2 linked regions of the Neorhizobium galegae genome follow. The protein of the gene in region 1 interacts with the protein of each later gene in a pairwise test. Links are inferred from orthologs where the notes say so. Each region holds a gene or a part of one and is shown on either strand. Other genes may lie near its edges.

The links.
Region 2: the proteins of gyrA (region 1) and gyrB interact in binary tests that used the Escherichia coli proteins (3 or more experiments, as listed by UniProt). The link is inferred for Neorhizobium galegae from one-to-one orthologs.

The regions. Positions count from the first base shown.
Region 1 is NZ_CP090095.1:2,370,614-2,380,756, forward strand. Bases 582-3,901 are described here. They hold gyrA (DNA gyrase subunit A), read right to left. Parts: upstream 3,599-3,901; coding sequence 782-3,598; downstream 582-781. Other genes in these bases: LZK81_RS11905 (hypothetical protein), read left to right, coding at 582-643; LZK81_RS11915 (MarC family protein), read left to right, coding at 3,826-3,901. Outside these bases: LZK81_RS11900 (hypothetical protein), read left to right, coding at 315-470; more of LZK81_RS11905, read left to right, coding at 500-581; more of LZK81_RS11915, read left to right, coding at 3,902-4,455; LZK81_RS11920 (HPP family protein), read left to right, coding at 4,560-5,708; LZK81_RS11925 (single-stranded DNA-binding protein), read right to left, coding at 5,758-6,306; excinuclease ABC subunit UvrA, read left to right, coding at 6,554-9,475; LZK81_RS11935 (DUF72 domain-containing protein), read left to right, coding at 9,500-10,143. UniProt on the Escherichia coli protein: A type II topoisomerase that negatively supercoils closed circular double-stranded (ds) DNA in an ATP-dependent manner to maintain chromosomes in an underwound state.
Region 2 is NZ_CP090095.1:5,971-17,724, reverse strand. What follows is about bases 6,848-9,960. They hold gyrB (DNA topoisomerase (ATP-hydrolyzing) subunit B), read right to left. Parts: upstream 9,566-9,960; coding sequence 7,130-9,565; downstream 6,848-7,129. Other genes in these bases: LZK81_RS00055 (helix-turn-helix domain-containing protein), read right to left, coding at 9,705-9,960; LZK81_RS00065 (nitroreductase family protein), read left to right, coding at 6,848-6,997. Also shown: trpB (tryptophan synthase subunit beta), read right to left, coding at 1-1,111; LZK81_RS00090 (phosphoribosylanthranilate isomerase), read right to left, coding at 1,123-1,779; LZK81_RS00085 (M48 family metallopeptidase), read right to left, coding at 2,432-3,193; LZK81_RS00080 (DUF2852 domain-containing protein), read right to left, coding at 3,285-3,707; LZK81_RS00075 (polyhydroxyalkanoate depolymerase), read right to left, coding at 3,856-5,139; LZK81_RS00070 (fumarylacetoacetate hydrolase family protein), read right to left, coding at 5,400-6,242; more of LZK81_RS00065, read left to right, coding at 6,398-6,847; more of LZK81_RS00055, read right to left, coding at 9,961-10,070; LZK81_RS00050 (Smr/MutS family protein), read right to left, coding at 10,067-10,648; LZK81_RS00045 (murein transglycosylase A), read right to left, coding at 10,645-11,754. UniProt on the Escherichia coli protein: DNA gyrase negatively supercoils closed circular double-stranded DNA in an ATP-dependent manner to maintain chromosomes in an underwound state.

The sequences.
Region 1 (10,143 bases):
CTGTGGTCTTATGACGATCGTGGCGGGCGAAAGACCCGTGCGTATCTGGGGAGAAATGACGACAAATGCTTGCTTTGATGGTGATGGGAGCCGTGGTTCTCGCTTTTGCACTGGAGGCCTTCGTTGTCGCCTTCGGACCGGAAGAAGCCTGAAAAAGACTTCGAATTCTGAACGCCAGATGAACAGAGCATTCAAGGACGCTTCAGAGCCACAAGGTTAAGTATCTCTCAAAATGCGGTGGAACCTGTTTGCGCGATGCGCGTTCAGGCTAACAAGAAGGACAAATGGCGATGATCGCGAGAAGGAAAACGGTCATGCTGGACAAGATCACTATGATCAACCTGGTCTGGACGGCCATGATTGCGGTGATGCTGACGGCAACAGTAACCCTTTATCAAGATAAATCCCAATTGGCAGATATGAATTATCCGCAAGTAACCGGTCGTTATAGCGATCTCTCTTACTACTGAGGCGGATACACGAACGAGAAAGGAATCCCATGTTCGTGACGTTGACAGTACTTGCAGGCTTGATCAGCATCATGTTCGTGGCTTCCGTAGCCTCAACGATTTCCGAGCTCCGGCGCGAACGTGCCGACATGAAGGATTTCAGGGATTTCTCGCGCCGCCACAGCGTGTTCTGACGGATTGCCCGATTTGACGATTTAACGGTAGCGAACCGCGTTCACGCAGACTTTCCCGTCGCAAGCGGTTCAAACAAAAGCCGGAGGATTTTCATCCTCCGGCTTTTTATTTTGTCAGGTTTTTGATTGAGGTGCGGCCTATTCCGCCGCACCCTCATCCGTCGGACCCGCTTCCGGGGCGGCAGCGCCGAGATCACCGGTCTCGCTGACGATTTCCTCCGGCAGGCCATTGCCGTTTTCCTCGTCGCCTTCCGGCTCGCTGATACGCTCGACCGAGACAACCTTCTCGTCCTTGGCCGTCGAGAAGATCGTGACGCCCTTCGTGGCGCGGCTGGCAATGCGGATGCCGTTGACCGGCACGCGGATCAGCACGCCGCCATCGGACACGAGCATGATCTGGTCGTTGTCCTCGATCGGGAAGGCGGCGACGAGTTCGCCGATCTCCGCGGTCTTGGACGTATCGGTAGCGCGGATGCCCTTGCCGCCGCGGCCCGAGGTGCGGAAGTCGTAGGAGGACGACCGCTTGCCGAAGCCCTTCTCGGAAACCGTCAGCACGAACTGCTCGCGGGCCTTCAGTTCCTCGTAACGCTCGTCGGAGAGCTGTCCCTCCTCGGTGACTTCCTCACCCACGAGAGCGATATCCTCCTCGTCGACACCTGCGGCACGCCGTTCGGCAGCCGAGCGCTTGAGGTAGGCCGCACGCTGCCAGGGCTCCGCGTCCACATGGCCGACAATGGTCATGGAGATGATGCGGTCGCTTTCGCCGAGCGTGATGCCGCGTACGCCGATCGAATTGCGGCCGGCAAAGACGCGCACGTCGTCGACGGGGAAGCGAATGCACTGGCCGAGCGCGGTGGTCAGCAGCACGTCGTCCTGATCGGTGCAGGTCTCGACGGAGAGGATTTCATCGCCCTCCTCCTCCAGCTTCATGGCGATCTTGCCGTTGCGGTTCACCTGCACGAAGTCCGACAGCTTGTTGCGGCGAACGGTGCCGCGGGTCGTCGAGAACATCACGTCCAGGTTCTCCCAGGTCGTTTCGTCCTCGGGCAGTGGCATGATCGTGGTGATGCGTTCGCCGGGCTCCAGCGGCAGCATGTTGATCAGCGCCTTGCCGCGCGACTGCGGCGTGCCGATCGGCAGGCGCCAGACCTTTTCCTTGTAGACGATGCCGCGCGAGGAGAAGAACAGAACCGGCGTGTGGGTATTGGCCACGAACAGGCGCGTGACGAAATCCGCGTCGCGCGTCGCCATGCCGGAACGGCCCTTGCCGCCGCGACGCTGGGCACGGTAGGTGCCGAGCGTGACGCGCTTGATATAACCGAGATGCGAAACCGTGACGACCATGTCCTCGCGGGCGATGAGATCCTCATCGTCCATTTCGAGGCCGCCCTCAAGGATCTGCGTGCGGCGCGGCGTGCCGAATTCGTCGCGGACGGCAATCAACTCGTCCTTGACGATGGTCTGGATACGAAGACGCGATGACAGGATATCGAGATAATCGCTGATTTCCGCGCCGATCTTGTTCAACTCGTCGCCGATTTCGTCACGACCGAGTGCGGTCAGGCGTGCGAGACGCAGTTCGAGGATGGCACGCGCCTGTTCCTCGGACAGATTGTAGGTGCCGTCCTCGTTGATACGGTGGCGCGGGTCGTCGATGAGGCGGATCAGCGCATCGACGTCCTGAGCCGGCCAACGACGGGTCATCAACTGCTCGCGCGCCGTCTGCGGATCGGGTGCGCGACGGATCAGGAGAATGATTTCGTCGATATTGGCGACCGCGATCGCAAGGCCCACCAGGACGTGGGCGCGTTCGCGAGCCTTGCGCAGCAGGTATTTCGTGCGTCGGCTAACCACTTCCTCACGGAAGGATACGAAGGCGCGCAGCATGTCGAGCAGCGCGAGCTGTTCCGGCTTGCCGCCATTCAGCGCCACCATGTTGCAGCCGAAGGAGGTCTGCAGCGGCGTGTAGCGATAGAGCTGGTTGAGGATCACGTCCGCATTGGCATCGCGCTTCAGCTCGACGACGACCCGGTAGCCCTGGCGGTCGGATTCGTCGCGCAGGTCGGAAATGCCCTCGATGCGCTTTTCACGCACCAGCTCGCCGATCTTCTCGACCATGGTCGCCTTGTTCACCTGAAAGGGAACTTCGGTGATGATGATCTGCTCGCGATCACCGCGCATCGGCTCGATTGCTGCGACGCCGCGCATGATCACCGAGCCGCGGCCGGTCTCGTAGGCGGAACGGATGCCGGACCGCCCCAGGATCAGGGCGCCTGTCGGAAAGTCCGGACCGGGAATGATTTCCATCATTTCCGGCAGTTCGATCGCCGGATTGTCGATCAGGGCGATGCAGCCGTTGATCACTTCCACCAGATTGTGCGGCGGGATATTGGTCGCCATGCCGACGGCGATGCCGCCTGCGCCGTTGACCAAAAGGTTCGGGAATTTCGCCGGCACAACGACAGGCTCGGACAGCGTGCCGTCGTAGTTGTCGCGGAAATCGACGGTTTCCTTGTCGAGATCGTCGAGCAGGGCGTGGGCCGCTTTCTCGAGGCGGCACTCGGTGTAACGTTCGGCCGCCGGCGGGTCGCCGTCGATCGAACCGAAATTGCCCTGACCATCGATCAGCGGCAGGCGGAGCGACCAATCCTGGGCCATGCGCGCCAGCGCGTCATAGATCGCCGAGTTGCCGTGCGGATGGAATTTACCCATCACGTCCCCGGTTACACGGGCGCATTTAACGTATTTCTTGTTCCAGTCGATGCCCAGTTCCGACATGCCGTACAGGATGCGCCGGTGGACCGGCTTCAGTCCGTCGCGGACGTCAGGAAGGGCGCGGCTGACGATGACGCTCATGGCGTAATCGAGGTAGGACCGCTGCATCTCTTCCATGATGGAAATGGGTTCGATGCCTGGAGGCAGCTTTCCGCCGCCGGGTGTGCTTTGCTCAGTCAAATCGGATCACGATCTCTGTTCGGAATCAGTTTCTTTTTTATAGCGGAAAGCGGTTCCGAGCGCCAATTTCCACAATGGTTTTGAACAGCTTTTGCGGCTTTAACACGGCTTTTGGACAAGGTCGAAACATGCCGCGACGCTGACGGGGTGGGCTTTCTTTCGCTGCCGGCCTGTCCTAACAATCTTCGCATGCGACTGCAAGGATTGCAGCCTGACAGGGAGAGGATATGGCGACCCCCGATATGCTGGTCAATGCCCTGACCACGATGCTCGTGACACTCGACCCGCCCGGGCTGGCGCCGGTCTTTCTGGGCCTGACCGTCGGCATGACCGCCCTCCAGCGCCGCCAGGTCGCGTTCCGAGGATCGCTGATCGCCTTCGGCATCCTCGCCGTCTTCGCGCTGTTCGGTTCGAGCGTGCTCGGGCTGCTCGGCATTTCGATCGGGGCCTTCCGCATCGCCGGCGGCCTGCTGCTCTTCTGGATCTCCTTCGAAATGGTGTTCGAGAAACGCCAGGAGCGAAAGGAGAAGACATCCCAGGCGGCGATCACCATCGACCACATCCACAATATCGCGGTGTTTCCGCTGGCGCTGCCGCTGATTGCCGGGCCAGGCGCGATCTCCGCCACCGTCCTGCTTTCCGGCACCCTGCCCGGCATTGTCGACCGTGCGCTCTTCATCGGTGTCATCGCGCTGATCATGCTGCTCGTCTACGCGACGCTTCTGGTCGCCGAGCGGCTCGACCGTTTCCTCGGCGTCACCGGAAGGGCGATCCTCACCCGCCTGCTCGGCGTCATCCTCGCGGCACTCTCCGTTCAGTTCGTCGTCGACGGGGTGCGCTCGGCCTTCAATCTTTAGGTCTCAGTCTTTAGGTAAGACCCAGCCTTAGGTAAGACACGGACGACAGAGCGGAATTTTCTGCTAAAACGCGATTCATCTCACCTCACTCGAAGGTCTCCATGATGCGCCGCCTGTTGCGCCGGCTCCTGCCGGAAGCCACCCCCGTCAGCCCCAGGGAAAGACTGCGCGCTGCACTGGGCGCGCTCGCGGGAATTCTGGTGACGGGCCTGCTGGGAAGCCTGGCTTTGAAGGTGGATGCAACGCTTCCGGCGCTGGTCGCCCCCATGGGGGCTTCGGCCGTGCTGTTGTTTGCGGTGCCTTCCAGCCCGCTTGCACAGCCGTGGTCGATCCTCGGCGGCAATACCGTCGCCGCCCTTGTCGGCGTGACCGCCGCTCTTTTGATAACCGACCCATTCCTGGCCTCGGCGGTGGCGATCGCCGTTGCCATCGCCGCGATGATGACGCTTCGGTGCCTGCATCCCCCAAGCGGGGCGATCGCGCTCACCGCCGTGCTCGGCGGGCCGACGATCCACGAACTCGGATACGGCTTCGTGATCTGGCCGATCGCCGGCAATTCGCTGGCCCTGCTGCTGATCGCGTTGGTCTTCAACAATCTGACGGGACGTCGGTACCCGCACGCGGCCAAGCCGGCGACGGCCGATCACGGCACGACCGATCCCGCCTCGATCCAGCGCATCGGCTTCACCTCTTCCGACCTCGACGATGTCCTGAAAGAATACGACGAGTTCCTGGATATCGACCGCGACGACCTAGAAACGATCCTGCGGCGGACGGAACTGCGCTCCTATCGCCGGCGTGCCGGCCATCTCGATTGCGCCAGCATCATGTCACGCGATGTGGTGGCGGTGGCTCCGGACAATTCGCTGAAGGAGGCGCACGACCTGATGCGCGCCCACCATTTCAAGGCCCTGCCGGTCACCAACGACAGGGCGGAAGTGGTCGGCATCGTCACCCAGACCGATTTCCTCGATAAGGCGAACTGGACGAGAGGGCGGCCAAAAATCGGATTTGCGCAGCGCCTGCGCCTGGTTCTGTCGGGCGCCAGCGCGCCGAACGACACGGTCAAGGACATCATGACAGCGCCGGTCAAGACGGTTGGCCCGGCCACGCCGATCGCAGACGCGATCGTCATCTTCGCCGAAGAGGGATTGCACTACCTGCCGGTAACCCGGGAGAACAACAAACTGGTCGGCATTCTCTCGCAATCGGACGTCCTGGTCGCGATGCTCGCCGACAAGGCGGCCGCCTGATCGATAATTCAGGCAGCTGCCGTTTCAGAAATCGATGGCGACCGACCGATCAGAACGGGATGTCGTCGTCGAGATCGCGCGAGAAATTGCCGCCAGCCGGCTGACCGCCGGAGGACTGACCGCCACGGCTCGCACCGCCCGCCGCAGGCCGGCGCTCGTAATCGTCACCGCCGCCGAAGTCGTTGCCGCCGAAATCATTGCCGACACGATTGCCGCCAGCACCACCACGGTCGCCGCCGCCCTCGCCGCGGCCATCCAGCATGGTCAGCGTCGAGTTGAAGCCCTGAAGCACGATTTCCGTTGAATAGCGGTCGTTGCCGGTCTGGTCCTGCCACTTGCGGGTCTGCAGCGCGCCTTCGATATAGAGCTTGGCGCCCTTCTTCACATATTGCTCAACGACCTTGCAGAGACCTTCGTTGAAGACGACGACCGTATGCCATTCGGTCTTCTCGCGGCGTTCGCCATTGTTGCGATCACGCCAGGTTTCGGACGTGGCAATGCGAAGATTGGCGATCGGCCGGCCGTCCTGCGTCCGGCGGATTTCAGGATCAGCCCCCACATTCCCCACCAGGATTACCTTGTTCACACTACCAGCCATATTCATCACCTCATCTGCCGCCCGGTAACGGCACCAAAAATCAATCGCGGCACTCTAGCCCATCGGGCCCAGCCATTGGGTTTTTGCGATCTTTAATCCACAGGCAAATTTGTTCTTTATTTGTTCTATTTTATTCTTATAGTGCTGTCAACCGACTCGGGAACGGCATTGCATGGCAGCAGTTTCGTCTCGACAGTCGTGGATCAATCACTACATAAGGGCCTTCGATCCTCCCGAGAGCATGAAGATGAGCGAACTGAAGAGCATTTCCATACGTGGTGCGCGCGAGCATAATTTGAAGGGCATCGACCTCGATTTGCCCCGCAATTCGCTGATCGTCATGACCGGCCTGTCCGGTTCGGGCAAGTCTTCGCTCGCCTTCGACACGATCTATGCGGAAGGCCAGCGGCGTTATGTCGAAAGTCTTTCGGCCTATGCGCGCCAGTTCCTGGAAATGATGCAGAAGCCGGATGTCGACCAGATCGACGGGCTTTCCCCGGCGATCTCGATCGAGCAGAAGACGACGTCGCGCAATCCGCGCTCGACGGTCGGCACGGTCACCGAAATCTACGACTATATGCGCCTGCTTTTTGCGCGCGTCGGCGTGCCTTATTCACCGGCGACGGGCCTGCCGATCGAGAGCCAGACGGTCAGCCAGATGGTCGACCGCATCCTCGCCTTCGAGGAAGGCACGCGTCTTTATATTCTGGCGCCGATGATCCGCGGGCGCAAAGGCGAGTACAAGAAGGAACTCGCCGACCTGATGAAAAAGGGGTTCCAGCGCGTCAAGGTCGACGGGCAATTTTACGAGATCGCCGACGTTCCGGCGCTCGACAAGAAATACAAGCACGATATCGATATCGTCGTGGACCGGCTCGTGGTCCGCTCCGATATTGCCGCGCGTCTGGCCGACAGTCTCGAAACCTCGCTGAAACTGGCAGACGGGCTGGCGGTCGCCGAGTTCGCCGACAAGCCGCTGCCGCCGGAAGAGACTTCGGCCGGCGGATCTGCGAACAAGTCTCTCAACGAGACGCACGAACGGGTGCTGTTCTCTGAAAAGTTCGCCTGCCCCGTTTCCGGATTCACCATTTCGGAAATCGAGCCGCGGCTGTTTTCGTTCAACAATCCCTTTGGCGCCTGCCCGACCTGCGACGGCCTTGGCTCGCAACAGAAGGTGGACGAGGCGCTGATCGTACCGGAGCCTGCCCGCACGCTGCGCGACGGCGCGATTGCGCCATGGGCGAAATCCACGTCTCCCTACTATAACCAGACGCTCGAAGCACTGGGCAAAGTTTTCGATTTCAAGCTGTCCAGCCGCTGGAACGAGCTTTCTGCGGAGGCCCAGAAAGCCATCCTCGAAGGCACCGAGGAAAAGATCGAATTCCACTATGCCGACGGCGCCCGCTCCTACAAGACGGTCAAGAATTTCGAAGGCATCGTGCCGAACCTCGAGCGCCGCTGGAAGGAAACAGATTCCGCCTGGGCGCGCGAGGAGATCGAACGGTACATGTCGGCAGCCCCCTGCCCGGCCTGCAACGGCTATCGCCTGAAGCCGGAGGCACTCGCTGTAAAGATCAACAAGCTGCATATCGGCCAGGTCACCGAGATGTCGATCCGCATCGCGCGCGACTGGTTCGAGGTGCTGCCGGAACAGCTGAACGCCAAGCAGAACGAAATCGCAGTCCGCATTCTGAAAGAGATCCGCGAACGCCTGCGGTTCCTGAACGATGTCGGCCTCGATTATCTCAGCCTGTCGCGAAATTCCGGCACGCTCTCCGGCGGCGAAAGCCAGCGCATCCGGCTTGCCTCGCAGATCGGCTCGGGCCTGACCGGCGTGCTTTACGTGCTCGACGAACCGTCGATCGGCCTGCACCAGCGCGACAATGCCCGCCTGCTCGATACGCTGAAACACCTGCGCGACATCGGCAATACGGTGATTGTCGTCGAGCATGACGAAGACGCGATCATGAGTGCCGACTACGTGGTCGATATCGGCCCGGCAGCCGGCATCCATGGCGGACAGGTGGTGGCCGAAGGCACGCCCAGCGAGGTGATGGCCAATCCTAAATCGCTGACCGGCAAATATCTGTCAGGCGAGCTCGGCGTGCCGGTACCGGCGGAGCGCCGCAAGCCGAAGAAGGGCAAGGAAATCAAGGTTTTTGGCGCCCGCGGCAACAACCTGAAAAATGTCACCGCCGCCATTCCGCTCGGCGTGTTCACCGCTGTGACAGGCGTGTCCGGCGGCGGCAAGTCGACCTTCCTGATCGAGACGCTTTACAAATCCGCCGCGCGCCGCGTCATGGGCGCCCGCGAAATCCCCGCCGAGCACGACAGGATCGACGGTTTCGAGCATATCGACAAGGTGATCGATATCGACCAGTCGCCGATCGGCCGCACGCCGCGTTCGAACCCGGCCACCTATACCGGCGCCTTCACGCCGATCCGCGACTGGTTTGCCGGCCTGCCAGAGGCGAAAGCCCGCGGCTACCAGCCGGGCCGTTTCTCGTTCAACGTCAAGGGCGGCCGCTGCGAAGCCTGCCAGGGCGACGGCGTCATCAAGATCGAGATGCACTTCCTGCCGGACGTCTACGTCACCTGCGACGTCTGCCACGGCAAGCGCTACAATCGCGAAACGCTCGACGTGACCTTCAAGAGCAAGTCGATCGCCGACGTGCTCGACATGACGGTCGAGGAAGGCGTCGAGTTCTTCTCGGCGGTTCCGGCGGTGCGCGACAAGCTGCAGTCGCTTTTCGATGTCGGCCTCGGCTACATCAAGGTCGGCCAGCAGGCCAATACGCTTTCGGGTGGCGAGGCGCAGCGCGTCAAGCTAGCCAAGGAACTGTCGAAACGCTCGACGGGACGCACGCTTTATATCCTCGACGAGCCGACGACCGGCCTGCATTTCCATGACGTCGCCAAGCTTCTGGAAATGCTGCAGGAACTGGTGAACCAGGGCAATTCCGTGGTGGTCATCGAACATAATCTCGAGGTCATCAAGACCGCCGACTGGATCATCGATATCGGCCCGGAAGGCGGCACCGGCGGTGGCGAAGTGATCGCGGCCGGCACGCCCGAGCAGATCGTCAAGGAAAAGCGGTCCTATACCGGCCATTTCCTGAAGGAACTGCTGGAGCGGCGGCCGGTCAAGAAGGTGGAAGCGGCGGAGTGAACCTCCGCACAAGGGAGGCAATTCATGACCAAAGCCGGCACTATTCGCACGGGCATCGGCGGCTGGACCTTCGAGCCGTGGGAAGGCACGTTCTACCCTGAAAAACTGGCCAAGAAAAAACAGCTCGAATATGCCGCAAGCAAGCTGAAGGTCATCGAGGTCAACGGCACCTATTACGGATCGCAAAAGCCCGAGACCTTCGCCAAATGGGCATCGGAAGTGCCGGACGGCTTCATCTTTTCGCTGAAGGCGAGCCGCTTCACCACCAACCGCAAGGTTTTGGCCGAGGCGGGAGAATCGATTGAGAAGTTCCTGACCCAGGGCCTGACCGAGCTTGGCGACCATCTCGGGCCGCTGCTCTGGCAGTTCGCGCCGACCAAGAAGTTTGAGGCCGACGATTTCGAGGCCTTCCTGAAATTGTTGCCGAACAAGCTCGATGGCTTGAAGCTGACCCATGTGGTCGAGGTCCGCAACGACAGTTTCAAGGTGCCTGAATTCATCGCGCTGCTTTCGAAATACAACATCGCGCCCGTCTGTGCCGACCATTTCGACTATCCGATGATCGCGGATGTCACGGCGGATTTCGTCTACGCGCGCCTGCAGAAAGGGTCGGACGACATCAAGACCTGTTATGCGGAAGAGGATATGAAGGCCTGGGCGAAAAGGCT
Region 2 (11,754 bases), 2.4 Mb from region 1 along the record:
TCACTTCGGCGAGCGCATGGCTCGGCTCCAGCGCCGGGATGATGCCTTCGAGACGGGTCAGCACCTGGAAGGCGTCGAGCGCTTCCTGGTCCATGATCGGCACGTATTCGGCACGGCCGATCGAATGCAGCCAGCTATGTTCCGGACCGATGCCGGGGTAATCGAGGCCGGCCGAGACCGAATGGCCTTCGAGGATCTGACCGTCGCCGTCCTGCAGCAGATAGGTACGGTTGCCGTGCAGCACGCCCGGCGATCCGGCGGTGATCGAAGCGCAATGTTCGACGCCCTGGAGGCCGCGGCCGCCTGCTTCTACGCCGACGATCTTGACGCTCTGATCATCCAGGAACGGATGGAAGATGCCGATCGCATTCGAACCGCCGCCAACGGCCGCAATGACCACGTCAGGCAGCCTGCCTTCGGCTTCCAGCAGCTGGGCGCGGGCTTCGGTGCCGATGACCGACTGGAAGTCGCGGACCATTTCCGGATAGGGATGCGGACCGGCAGCAGTGCCGATCAGGTAATAGGTGTCGTCGACATTGGTGACCCAATCGCGCAGCGCCTCGTTCATGGCGTCCTTCAGCGTGCCGTTGCCGGCGGTCACCGGAATGACTTCGGCGCCGAGGAGCTTCATGCGGAAGACGTTCGGGGCCTGGCGCTCGACGTCGGTGGCGCCCATGTAGACGACGCAGGGGAAACCGAAACGGGCGGCAACGGTTGCGGACGCAACGCCATGCTGGCCGGCGCCGGTCTCGGCGATAATGCGGGTCTTGCCCATGCGCTTGGCGAGCAGGATCTGACCGATGCAGTTGTTGATCTTGTGCGAACCGGTATGGTTCAGCTCTTCGCGCTTGAAATAGATCTTTGCGCCGCCAAGATGTTCGGTCAGGCGCTCGGCGAAATAGAGCGGGCTAGGACGGCCGATATAATGGGCGCCGAGATCAGCCAGTTCCGCCTGGAAGGCAGGATCGTTCTTCGCCTTTTCCCATTCGCCCTGGAGATCCAGGATCAGCGGCATCAGCGTTTCGGCGACGAAGCGCCCGCCGAAAATACCGAAACGGCCATCCTCATCGGGGCCGGCACGGAACGAATTGGGTTGTGGCGTCTCGTTCACTCTCTACTCCCTCACGCGCCCTTCCGACCCGCATCTGCGACGGCATCGAAAAACGCATCGATCATTCCAAGGTCCTTGATACCCGGCGCGCTTTCCACGCCAGACGATAGGTCGATACCGCTTGCCCGCGTCGATTTGAGGGCGAGAACGGCATTATCCTTGTTCAATCCTCCCGAAAGCATGTAATCCACGCCCTCGTCAAGGGAAGCCATCAGGCTCCAGTCAAAGGAAATGCCGTTGCCGCCCGGCAATTCGGATCCGGCAGGCGCTTTGGCATCGAAAAGAAAGCGGTCGGCTACGCCGATATACGGATCAATCCGGTCAAGATCGCCAGCTTCCTTCACCGAGAAAACCTTCATGACCGGCAGACCGAAGAGCGTTTTCACCTGCAGAACCCGTTCCGGGCTCTCGTTGCCATGCAGCTGCAGGATGTCGGGCCGCACCATGGATACGATGTCGTCCAGCTCCTCGTCATCGGCATCGACCGTCACCGCGACGAGCTTCACCCGTCCGCGGACTCGATCGGCGAGGTCACCGGCAAGGTCGGGCTCGACATAACGCGGGCTCTTGGCGAAAAAGATGAAGCCGATATGCGAGGCCCCCCGCGCCACGGCGCGATCGACAGCCTCGGGGGTCTTCAACCCGCAGATCTTGATATCAGGTTTCATGACGTGCGGATTGACATGAAATTTGGCCGGAGTCGAGGCAAATCATGGCGGACGGAGTGCGCCCTTGGTGATCCCAGACATTTCAGTTTCGGCCGGGACACGTCGTATGCCTCGAATTGAAATTTTAATAATGACACGCGACGTGTCCCGTTCGGTGTGTTTTTCCGCGCAACTCCGGTCCCTCTGCGGCGGTATGGAATTTAACTCCGTGGAAATGAGCACGGATGCCATACCGGGTTGTGTGCGATACACGCACGCCCCGCCGTTTTTCAGGCGAGAGGAGGACCATTTTCTGCGCAGCCCCTGGCAACCCGCTTGCATAACAGCGGTTCGCCAGATCACCGGTCCCATCTCGCCGGTAATGCTGGCCGGTGTAGCCGAAACGGGGCGAGGGGATTGTAGGCATGGGTTTGAGCGGCGGGGATGAGAAGGTTGTTAAGTGTTTGATGCCGCTGATGAGGCATGCGGAATATGCGTCTTTAGATCGGTGTCTGCGAGTGGATCCTCGGGTCAAGCCCGAGGATGACGGAGGAGAGGCTGGCGGGCTGATCAAGGAGAGGACTGGGGAAAGAGCGACGGATCGCGGAAGAACAGGCACGGCATACAACGTCGTCATCCTCGGGCTTGACCCGAGGATCCATCTGCCTCCGCGTCACTCGAAATCGATCGCGTGCAGCTGCGAGCCGTGCTGTTTCAGCCATTTGCGCGCTTCCTCCATGCGCGGGCAGAGCTCTCTGCACAAGGCCCAGAATTTCGGGCCGTGGTTCATCTCCTTCAGGTGCGCCACTTCATGGGCGGCGAGATAGTCGATGATCAGAGGCGGGGCCATGACGATGCGCCAGGAGAAGCTGAGGTTTCCGTCCCAGGAGCAGGATCCCCAGCGGCTGCGGGTGTCCTTCATGGAGACAGACTTGATCGGCTTGCGGATGGCGGCGGCGTGGCGGGCGACCAGCACTTCGAGATCCTTGCGCGCCTCCTTCTTGAAGAAGGCGGAGAGCCGGCGGCCCATGTGCTCCTCGAGGCCGCTGACCCTCAGTACCGGTTCGCCGTCGATCAGCACCGCCTCGGTGAGGCCGCGCAGCGTGCCGGTATGTTCGATCCGGTGAGGCACGCCGCGAAAGGCGATGCGGCCGCCGGGGCGAATCGCATTGTCCGCCGAGAATTTCGCCAACTTGGTCAGCAGCCAGCCCTGATGGCGGTCGAGGAAATCATCGATCTCGCGCTTCAGCAGGCCCGCCGGCACGGTGAGATTGAGCGCGCGGCCGCCGGGTTCGATCCGGAGCGTGATACGGGTGGCACGGCGGTTCTCCCTGATCGTCAGCGGCATCGCCCGATCGCCGACATCAAGGGTCCGCTTCACCGTTTCGAGCGGTTTCGGTTTGGAGCGGACTGGCTTTTTCAGAAGCGCGAACATGGACCCTTTCTAGCCGATTCCTTTACATAAAAAAGCCGGCGCCTCACAGACGCCGGCTTTCCATCACGTTTCACGTGAATCCTTGGGAGGATCAGAGATCGACAACCGGGTTCTGGCCGGAAGAGCGGTTCTGCCGCTCGCGCATGAAGCGATCGAACTCGTCCTGGTCCTTGGCTCGGCGAAGCTCACGCACATAGTTGTCGAACTCTTCGCGCATTTCGTCCAGCTTGCGGCGCTCTTCTTCGATCCGGTCGATCTCGGTCTTGCGCCAATCGTCGAAGGCGACGTTGCCGGTGGTGAAATGCGTGTTGTAACGGGACTTCGCCCGACGGCAGCCGGCGAACATACGATCGGCGCGGTCGTTGGCATCGCGCTTGAAGCCGCGGAGCCTGTCCCCGAAGAGAATATAGGCGAGCATGGCAAGGCCGAGAGGCCAGAAAACGACGAAACCGAGCACCATGAGAGCGATGGTGGCCGGCGTCCAATCCGGACGAATCAATGCTGACTGGTTCATTGGTCACACCCTGATGTTTCAGCGGGTGGCCACATGCCAGCCCGTCTCATTCCGATTTGGTGAGCCCATGATCCGCCTTCAAGAAGACGGATCATTAAATTCAAGAAGATGCTGAAATATAAATCGGAATTCGAAGAACCCGACGCGCTTAGCCGGCCTTGCCGCCCTTTATCACTCGCTTGACCGGAGTCTTCTTGGCCGCAGGCTTGGCATGTTTCTGGGTGAAGGCGACGATCCGCGGGGCGATCTCCCGACGGAAACGCGAGCCGTTGAACACGCCGTAATGGCCTACATCCGGCTGCATGTAGTGCATGCGCATCTCATCGGGAATGTTCGGGCAGATCGTCTGCGCCGCATTGGTCTGGCCGAGCCCGGAAATATCGTCGTTCTCGCCTTCGATGGTCAGAAGCGCAACCTGACGGATGAGCCCGGTATCGACCGGAACGTTCCGGTGCATCATTTCGCCCTTCGGCAGCGAATGCTTGATGAAGACCGTGTCGACGGTCTGGAGGTAGAACTCCTCGGTGAGGTCCATGACCGCCAGATATTCGTCGTAGAACTCGCGATGCTTCTCGGCGGACTCGCCGTCGTTCTTGACGAGGTGCTGGAAGAATTCCTTGTGGGCGCTCACGTGCCGGTCGAGGTTCATCGACATGAAACCGGACAATTGCAAGAACCCCGGATAGACGCGGCGCATGAAACCGGAATGCGGCCACGGCACGTTCATGATGACGTTGTCGCGGAACCACTCGATCGGATGCTCTTCCGCAAGCTTGTTGACGGCGGTCGGGTTGATGCGGGTATCGATCGGGCCGCCCATCAGGATCATCGAAGCCGGGAGCATCGAATCGCGCTGCGATTCCATCACCGCCACGGCAGCAAGCACGGGGACGGAAGGCTGGCAGACACCGATGACATGGGCGCCAGGCCCGATCGCATGCAGCATCTCGATGATGTAGTCGATATAGTCGTCGAGGTCGAAGCGGCCGTCGGTGATCGGCACCATGCGGGCGTCGATCCAGTCCGTGATGTAGACATCGGCGCTTGGCAGCAGCGCTTCCACGGTGCCGCGCAACAGGGTCGCATAATGACCGGACATCGGCGCGACGATCAGGATCTTCTGGTCAGGGGCACGGCCGGCCGGCAGATCGCGGCGGAAATGCAGGAGATTGCAGAACGGCTTGTTCCAGACGATCTCTTCGGTTACCGCGACGGTCTCGCCTTCGACGATCGTGAAGGGGAGATCGAAGGCCGGCTTGCCGTATCGGCGCGTCACGCGCTCGAAGACTTGAAGGCCGGCGGACAGCGTCCGGCCCATCGTCGTATGGGAAAACGGATTGAGCGGGTTGGAATAGAAGAAGTGCATGGCATCCGCGGCGGCGCGAACGGGAGCCATCGCGGCGTGGTTCATCTCGTAGAGCTGATAGAACATCGAGGTGCTACCTTTCGTGATTTCCGACAGCGCATTCGACAAGGGCATCGAACCGATCGGTTCAGGAGCAGCGTGGGGATAGGCTAGCACTTTTCTATTGCGGTGCAACATTATGGGGAATACCGGCTGAATTGGCCAAGAGGAAGGCGGAACCGCAGATCATTCTGCTGTCTTGAGAATGACATGTAAGCCTTAAAGTTCCACCTTCCAAGCCTGGTTAAGGACTCATGGCTGCCGGCAGGCATGAGTCCCCCGATCATTTAGATGTCGGCTGCGAAGGTCTGCCGCTGGGTGCCGAGGCCATCGATGCCGAGCTCGACGACTTCGCCGGGTTTCAGGAAACGCTGCGGTTTCATGCCGAGGCCGACGCCCGGAGGCGTGCCGGTGGAGATGATGTCGCCCGGATGCAGCGACATGAACTGGCTGAGGTAGGAGACGAGATAACGGACGCCGTAGACCATCGTCTTGGTGGAACCGTTCTGCATCCTCTCGCCGTTGACCGTGAGCCACATGCCGAGGTTCTGCGGGTCGGCGATTTCATCCTTGGTGACGAGCCAGGGTCCGATCGGACCGAAGGTGTCGCAGGACTTGCCCTTGGTCCACTGGCCGGAGCGTTCGCTCTGGAAGGCGCGCTCGGAGACGTCGTTGGTCAGGCAGTAGCCGGCGACATAGTCCATCGCATCGGCTTCCGAGACATATTTCGCGGTCTTGCCGATGACCACCCCGAGCTCGACTTCCCAGTCGGTCTTCTCAGAACCACGCGGGATGACCACGTCGTCGTTCGGGCCGACGATGGCGGAGGTCGCCTTCATGAAGATGATCGGCTCCGGAGGTACGGTCGCCCCGGTTTCGGCCGCGTGGTCGGAATAGTTGAGGCCGATGCAGATGAACTTTCCGGTGCCGGCGACGCAAGCGCCGATGCGGGTCGGCTGCAATTCAGCTAAGCTTTCCGGATCGAGAGCGGCGATCCTGGCAAGGCCTTCCGGGGAAATGGCGGGCCCGGCAATATCGGCGACATGACCGGACAGATCGCGAATCTTGCCCTTGTTGTCAAAAAGTGCCGGCGTTTCATGGCCCGGCTCACCAATGCGCATCAGTTTCAAAACATGATCCTCCATTTAAGCGAGGAGGTTTATGGAACATGCATCCCGGCTTGTCACGCCCGTTTTCAGCCAACCAGGAGTCTGTTGCCAAGCAGGTCGACGGGCCTATTGTTAATGTTAAATGTACTCACCGCCTACAATTTCGGAGAATGCCCATGACCAGCAGCAACACCCGCGATTCGGAATTTCCGATCGATACCTTCTTCCTCGACCGCTGGTCGCCGCGGGCGTTTACCGAGGAAACGATCGATCAGGCGACCATGCTGACGATCCTCGATGCGGCCCATTGGGCGCCCTCCTCCGGCAATAACCAGCCCTGGCGCTTTATCTATGCGCTGCGCGGAACGCCTTCTTTTCCGGTGCTCCTCGACATTCTCGTGCCTGGCAACCAGCGCTGGGCCCAGAACGCGGCGGCGCTGATGATCGTCGTGTCGAAGACATATCGGGTTACCAGCAATGGCGAACACCGGCCCGCCTACACCCATTCCTACGATACGGGTGCTGCCTGGTTCTCGGTCATCTCACAGGCAATGAAGCTCGGTTACCATGCCCACGGCATGGAGGGTCTCGACAAGGAAAAGGCCGTCAAGGTTCTGGGAATTCCGGAAGGTTACCGGGTCGAGGCAGCGGCTGCGATCGGCCGGATGGCCGACAGAACCACCCTGCCCGACGATCTTGCCGAGCGGGAATTCCCGAGCAAGCGCAAGCCGGTTTCCGAGATCGCCTTCGAAGGGAAATTCAGCGGCGAGCCCTGAGCGCCGGCTCAGAAATTGTTTCACGTGAATCCATATCCACAGGAAAGATTCACGTGAAACACTTTTGACTGGACAAACGAAAAGCGGCGGCCCGATCAGGACCGCCGCTTTTTTGTTTGTGAAGCTTCGACGTCAGATGTCGAGGTTGGCGACGCTCAGCGCGTTTTCCTGGATGAATTCGCGGCGCGGCTCGACCTCGTCGCCCATCAGGCGCGAGAAGAGACCGTCGGCGTCGGTCGCATCGTTGACCCTGACCTGCAGCAGCGAGCGGACGTTCGGATCGAGCGTCGTTTCCCAGAGCTGCTCGGCATTCATCTCGCCGAGGCCCTTGTAGCGCTGCATGGAGAGGCCCTTGCGGCCTGTCGCGAAGATCGATTCCAGCAGCGCGCGGGGGCCGGACATTTCCTGCTGGCCCTCCTTGCGCGTGAGGACCGGCGGCGTGCGGTAGATTTCCTGCAGGCGCGTGGTCATCTGGTCGATATGGCGGGCATCGGCCGAACCGATCAGCGCCACGTCCACGGCCGCGACTTCCTTGACGCCGCGCACCATGCGCTCAAACCGCAGGCCGCCCTCGTCCGTCACATGGCCGGCCCAGCCGCGTTCGGTCTCCTCTGCGATCATATCCAGGCGGCGGGCGACTTCGGCGGCGGTCTCCAGAGCCCGCTCGCGGTTGTCCGTGAGTTCCGGATTGAGTGCGCCGGCGATCGCGGCCTGTTCGATGATCGAGCGGCTGTAGCGGGAATGCAGGCCCTCGACCAGGGCGCGCAGACGCAGCGCATCCTGGATGACTTCGCGCATATCCTGGCCGGCACGGACTTCACCGGAGCCGAGCGTCAGGGTCGCTTCCTCGAGGCCCATAGTAATGAGGTATTCTTCCAGGGCGACTTCGTTCTTCAGGTACTGAATGGACTTGCCGCGGCTGACCTTATAGAGCGGCGGCTGGGCGATATAGATATGGCCGCGCTCGATCAGTTCCGGCATCTGGCGGAAGAAGAAGGTCAGAAGCAAGGTGCGGATATGGGCGCCGTCGACGTCAGCGTCCGTCATGATGATGATCTTGTGGTAACGCAGCTTGTCGGCGTTGAACTCGTCCTTGCCGATCGATGTGCCGAGCGCCGTGATCAGCGTGCCGATTTCCTGGCTTCCGAGCATCTTGTCGAAACGGGCACGTTCGACGTTGAGAATCTTGCCGCGGAGCGGGAGGATCGCCTGGTTCTCACGCGAACGGCCCTGCTTGGCGGAACCGCCAGCGGAGTCACCTTCGACGAGGAAGAGTTCGGATTTGGCCGGATCGCGCTCGGAGCAGTCGGCGAGCTTGCCGGGCAGCGAGGCGATGTCGAGCACGCCCTTGCGGCGGGTCAGTTCGCGGGCCTTGCGGGCGGCTTCGCGGGCGACGGCTGCTTCTACCACCTTGCCGACGAGGATCTTCGCTTCGGTCGGATGTTCCTCGAACCAGGTGCTTAGCGCTTCGTTCATCAGGCTTTCGACCACAGGCCGAACTTCCGAAGAAACAAGCTTATCCTTGGTCTGCGATGAAAACTTGGGGTCGGGCACCTTGACGGAAAGCACCGCGGTCAGGCCTTCGCGGCAGTCTTCGCCCTGTAGCGTAACCTTTTCCTTCTTGGTGATGCCGGAACTATCCGCATAGGACGTCACCTGGCGCGTCAGGGCGCCGCGGAAGCCGGCCATATGGGTGCCGCCATCGCGCTGGGGAATGTTGTTGGTGAAGCAGAGCATGTTTTCGTGGTAGCTGTCGTTCCACCACATGGCCACTTCGACGGTCATGCCGTCCTTTTCGCCCTTGATGCTGACGGGCTTTTCGACCAGCGGCTTCTTGGAGCGATCGAGATAACGGACGAAGGCTTCGAGGCCGCCGTCATACAGCATCTCTTCTTCCTTGACATCCGGCTTGCGCTTGTCCGTTAGCCGGATTCTGACACCGGAATTCAGGAAAGCCAGTTCGCGCAGACGATGCTCGAGCGTGCCGTAGTCATATTCGGTCATCGTGAAGGTGTCGGAGCTGGCGAGGAAGGTGACCTCGGTTCCGGAACGGCCTTCGTATTCGCCGATGACCTTGAGCGGGCCGTCAGCAACGCCGTGGGTAAAGGAGATCTCGTGGAGCTTGCCGTTGCGGCGGATGCGCAGTTTCAGCCAGACGGACAGCGCGTTGACGACGGAGACGCCGACGCCATGCAGACCGCCCGAGACCTTGTAGGAATTCTGGTCGAATTTACCACCCGCGTGGAGCTGGGTCATGATCACTTCGGCGGCGGATACGCCTTCGCCGGTGTGAATGTCGGTCGGGATGCCGCGTCCGTTGTCCGTAACGGTGATCGAACCGTCGGCATTAAGGGTCACGGTCACAAGGTCGGCATGGCCGGCCAGCGCCTCGTCGATCGCGTTGTCCACGACTTCGTAGACCATGTGATGCAGGCCGGAGCCGTCGTCCGTATCGCCGATATACATGCCGGGCCGCTTGCGCACTGCATCGAGGCCCTTCAGAACCTTGATCGAGTCGGCACCATATTCGGCACTCGCGCCATTATCGCTGACGGGTGTATCGGTCATCAAGTATCTTCCAATTCGTTTGAGATGCCGGTTAAGCGAATCACCGGCCATTCCACCCTCAGAATATAGGGAAATCGGGGCGGTTTCTAAAGGTTGAGCCTCGCCAATACGGCATGAAAGCCGTGGATGCGCAGCGAATTCAGCCTCGCATCTCGGCTTTTTTGAGGAGCGTGTCCATTTCCTCTATCACGTCGGGCGGTAAAGAGCGAATCCGCTGCGCCAGCCGGTTGGCAAAGCCGGTGTATGATGGCGGCAGACCCGCGGTATCGAGCACGACTTTCGGATGCGACGCTTCGGCAAGGCGGAAAAGTTCTTCCGCCTCGTCCCAGATGACGTTGAAATAACCGGCGATCCGCTGCAGCAGTTCGAAGGTCGGCCGGCCGCGCTTTCCATGCTCCAGGGCGGAAAGATAGGCAGGCGTGACGCCGATCGCCTCGGCAAGCTCGCGCTGGGTGATACCCTTACGGCGGCGCAGCTCTCTCAGTGCATGGCCAAAGGGGGTCATTCCCGATCTCCGCGGCCGCGCGAAAGCCGCACATACATGGCGCCCTCCCCGCCGTGATGGCGCGCCGCCCATTCATAGGACGAGATCAGAAACCGGAACTCGGCTTTCGAAAACCAAAGAGGCACGGCACGCCGCAGCGCGCCTTCGCTGCCCATCGAGCTGCCCTTGCCGGTAATCACCAGCACATGGCGAAGGCCACGTTCATGGGCTCTCAGCAGAAAGTCGAGAAGCAGGTCGTGGGCCTCGCCCTGGAATAGTCCGTGCAGATCGAGCCGAGCATCGATCGGCAGCCGGCCCTTGGCGAGCTTTTTTTTGACGGGCTTTTCGAGCGGCTGATGAGAACCCACCGGACGCCTGGCCGGAACGGTGGCCGGAAGTTCGACCGCATAACTCTCCTGTCGCGGCGCGGGTTTCGGTTTTTTCGCTTCGACGACCGCTTCCTCCGCGGCGATCTTTGCGGCCTCCGCTTCCTCGAATTGCAAAATCTCCTTCATGCGGCCCGGCAAGGCGCGGGCTGACTTCGCGACCCTTCCCCACAATATCCGCTCTTCCGGATCAAGTTTGCGACCGCCCTTCATCCGCCGTACCTGACAGACGCTGCCTTGGGGATGAGGATATAGAAGTCCGCGTCGTTGCGTACGGTTCCAGCAAGCTCGCCCGCCTCGAAGCCGGAACCGGTAAAAATGTCGCCGCGCGCCGGGCCGACGATCGCCGAGCCGGTGTCGAGCGCCAGCATCAGCCGCGCGAAGGGTTTTCCGTTATCCATATGGGTCAGCGTTTCGGACCGGATGAAAAAGGGGAAACCGAATGTGTGGATCTGGCGATCGACCGCGAGCGAGCGCCCCGGGATCAGCGGCACCTTGGCGGCAGCCACCGGCCCGAGCGACGGATCAGAGACATCCGCTTCCCTGAAGAAGATATAGGAACGATTATGCCAGAGCACCTCGTCAACCTTAGCCGGATTCCTAGCCAGCCATGCGCGGATGCTCTGCATGGAAATCTTCGCGGGGTCGATCTCGCCGCGGTCTATCAGCAGCTTGCCGATGGGCGAGAACGGATGACCCGCCTTGGCGGCATAGGTGATCCGGCGGATGCTGCCGTCCGGATATCTCAGCGTTGCAGCACCCTGGACATGGATGAAGAAGACATCGACCTTGGATTTCGCATAAGCGATCTCCAAGCCCCGGCCCTCGAGAAAACCACGGTCGATCTCGCCGCGATCCGGGTAGGGCACGATTCCGCCCACCGTCTGCCGGCCAAACATGTAGCCGGAGTCCAATCCCGCTGAACGGTTACTGTCGTCGAGATCAATGAGATCGTCTGGACGATAGTAGAAAGGATGCGCCCACACCGTATCTCTCGTTTCCGAGACCTCGATCTCCGGCTCGTAGAAAGCGGTGACGAAACCGCGCCGGCCGTCGTTGCGGGCGATCAGGAAGGGGGTGCAATGGGTCTCGAAAAAGGCCCGGGCAGAAACGGGACCGCCCGGGATGTCCCGGGCGGCTTCGATGAAGGTGGCGAGTTCCTCGGCCGTCAGGCCAAGGGAGCCGGTGCGGTACGGCTTGACCTTGCGGATATGCTCCAGCGACGCGCGCATGCCGGCAAACAGCGCAGTCGGATCATCATCGCCCCACCCCGCAAGATCGGGGAAGGATACCGGCCGAAGAGTATAATCCGCAGAGCT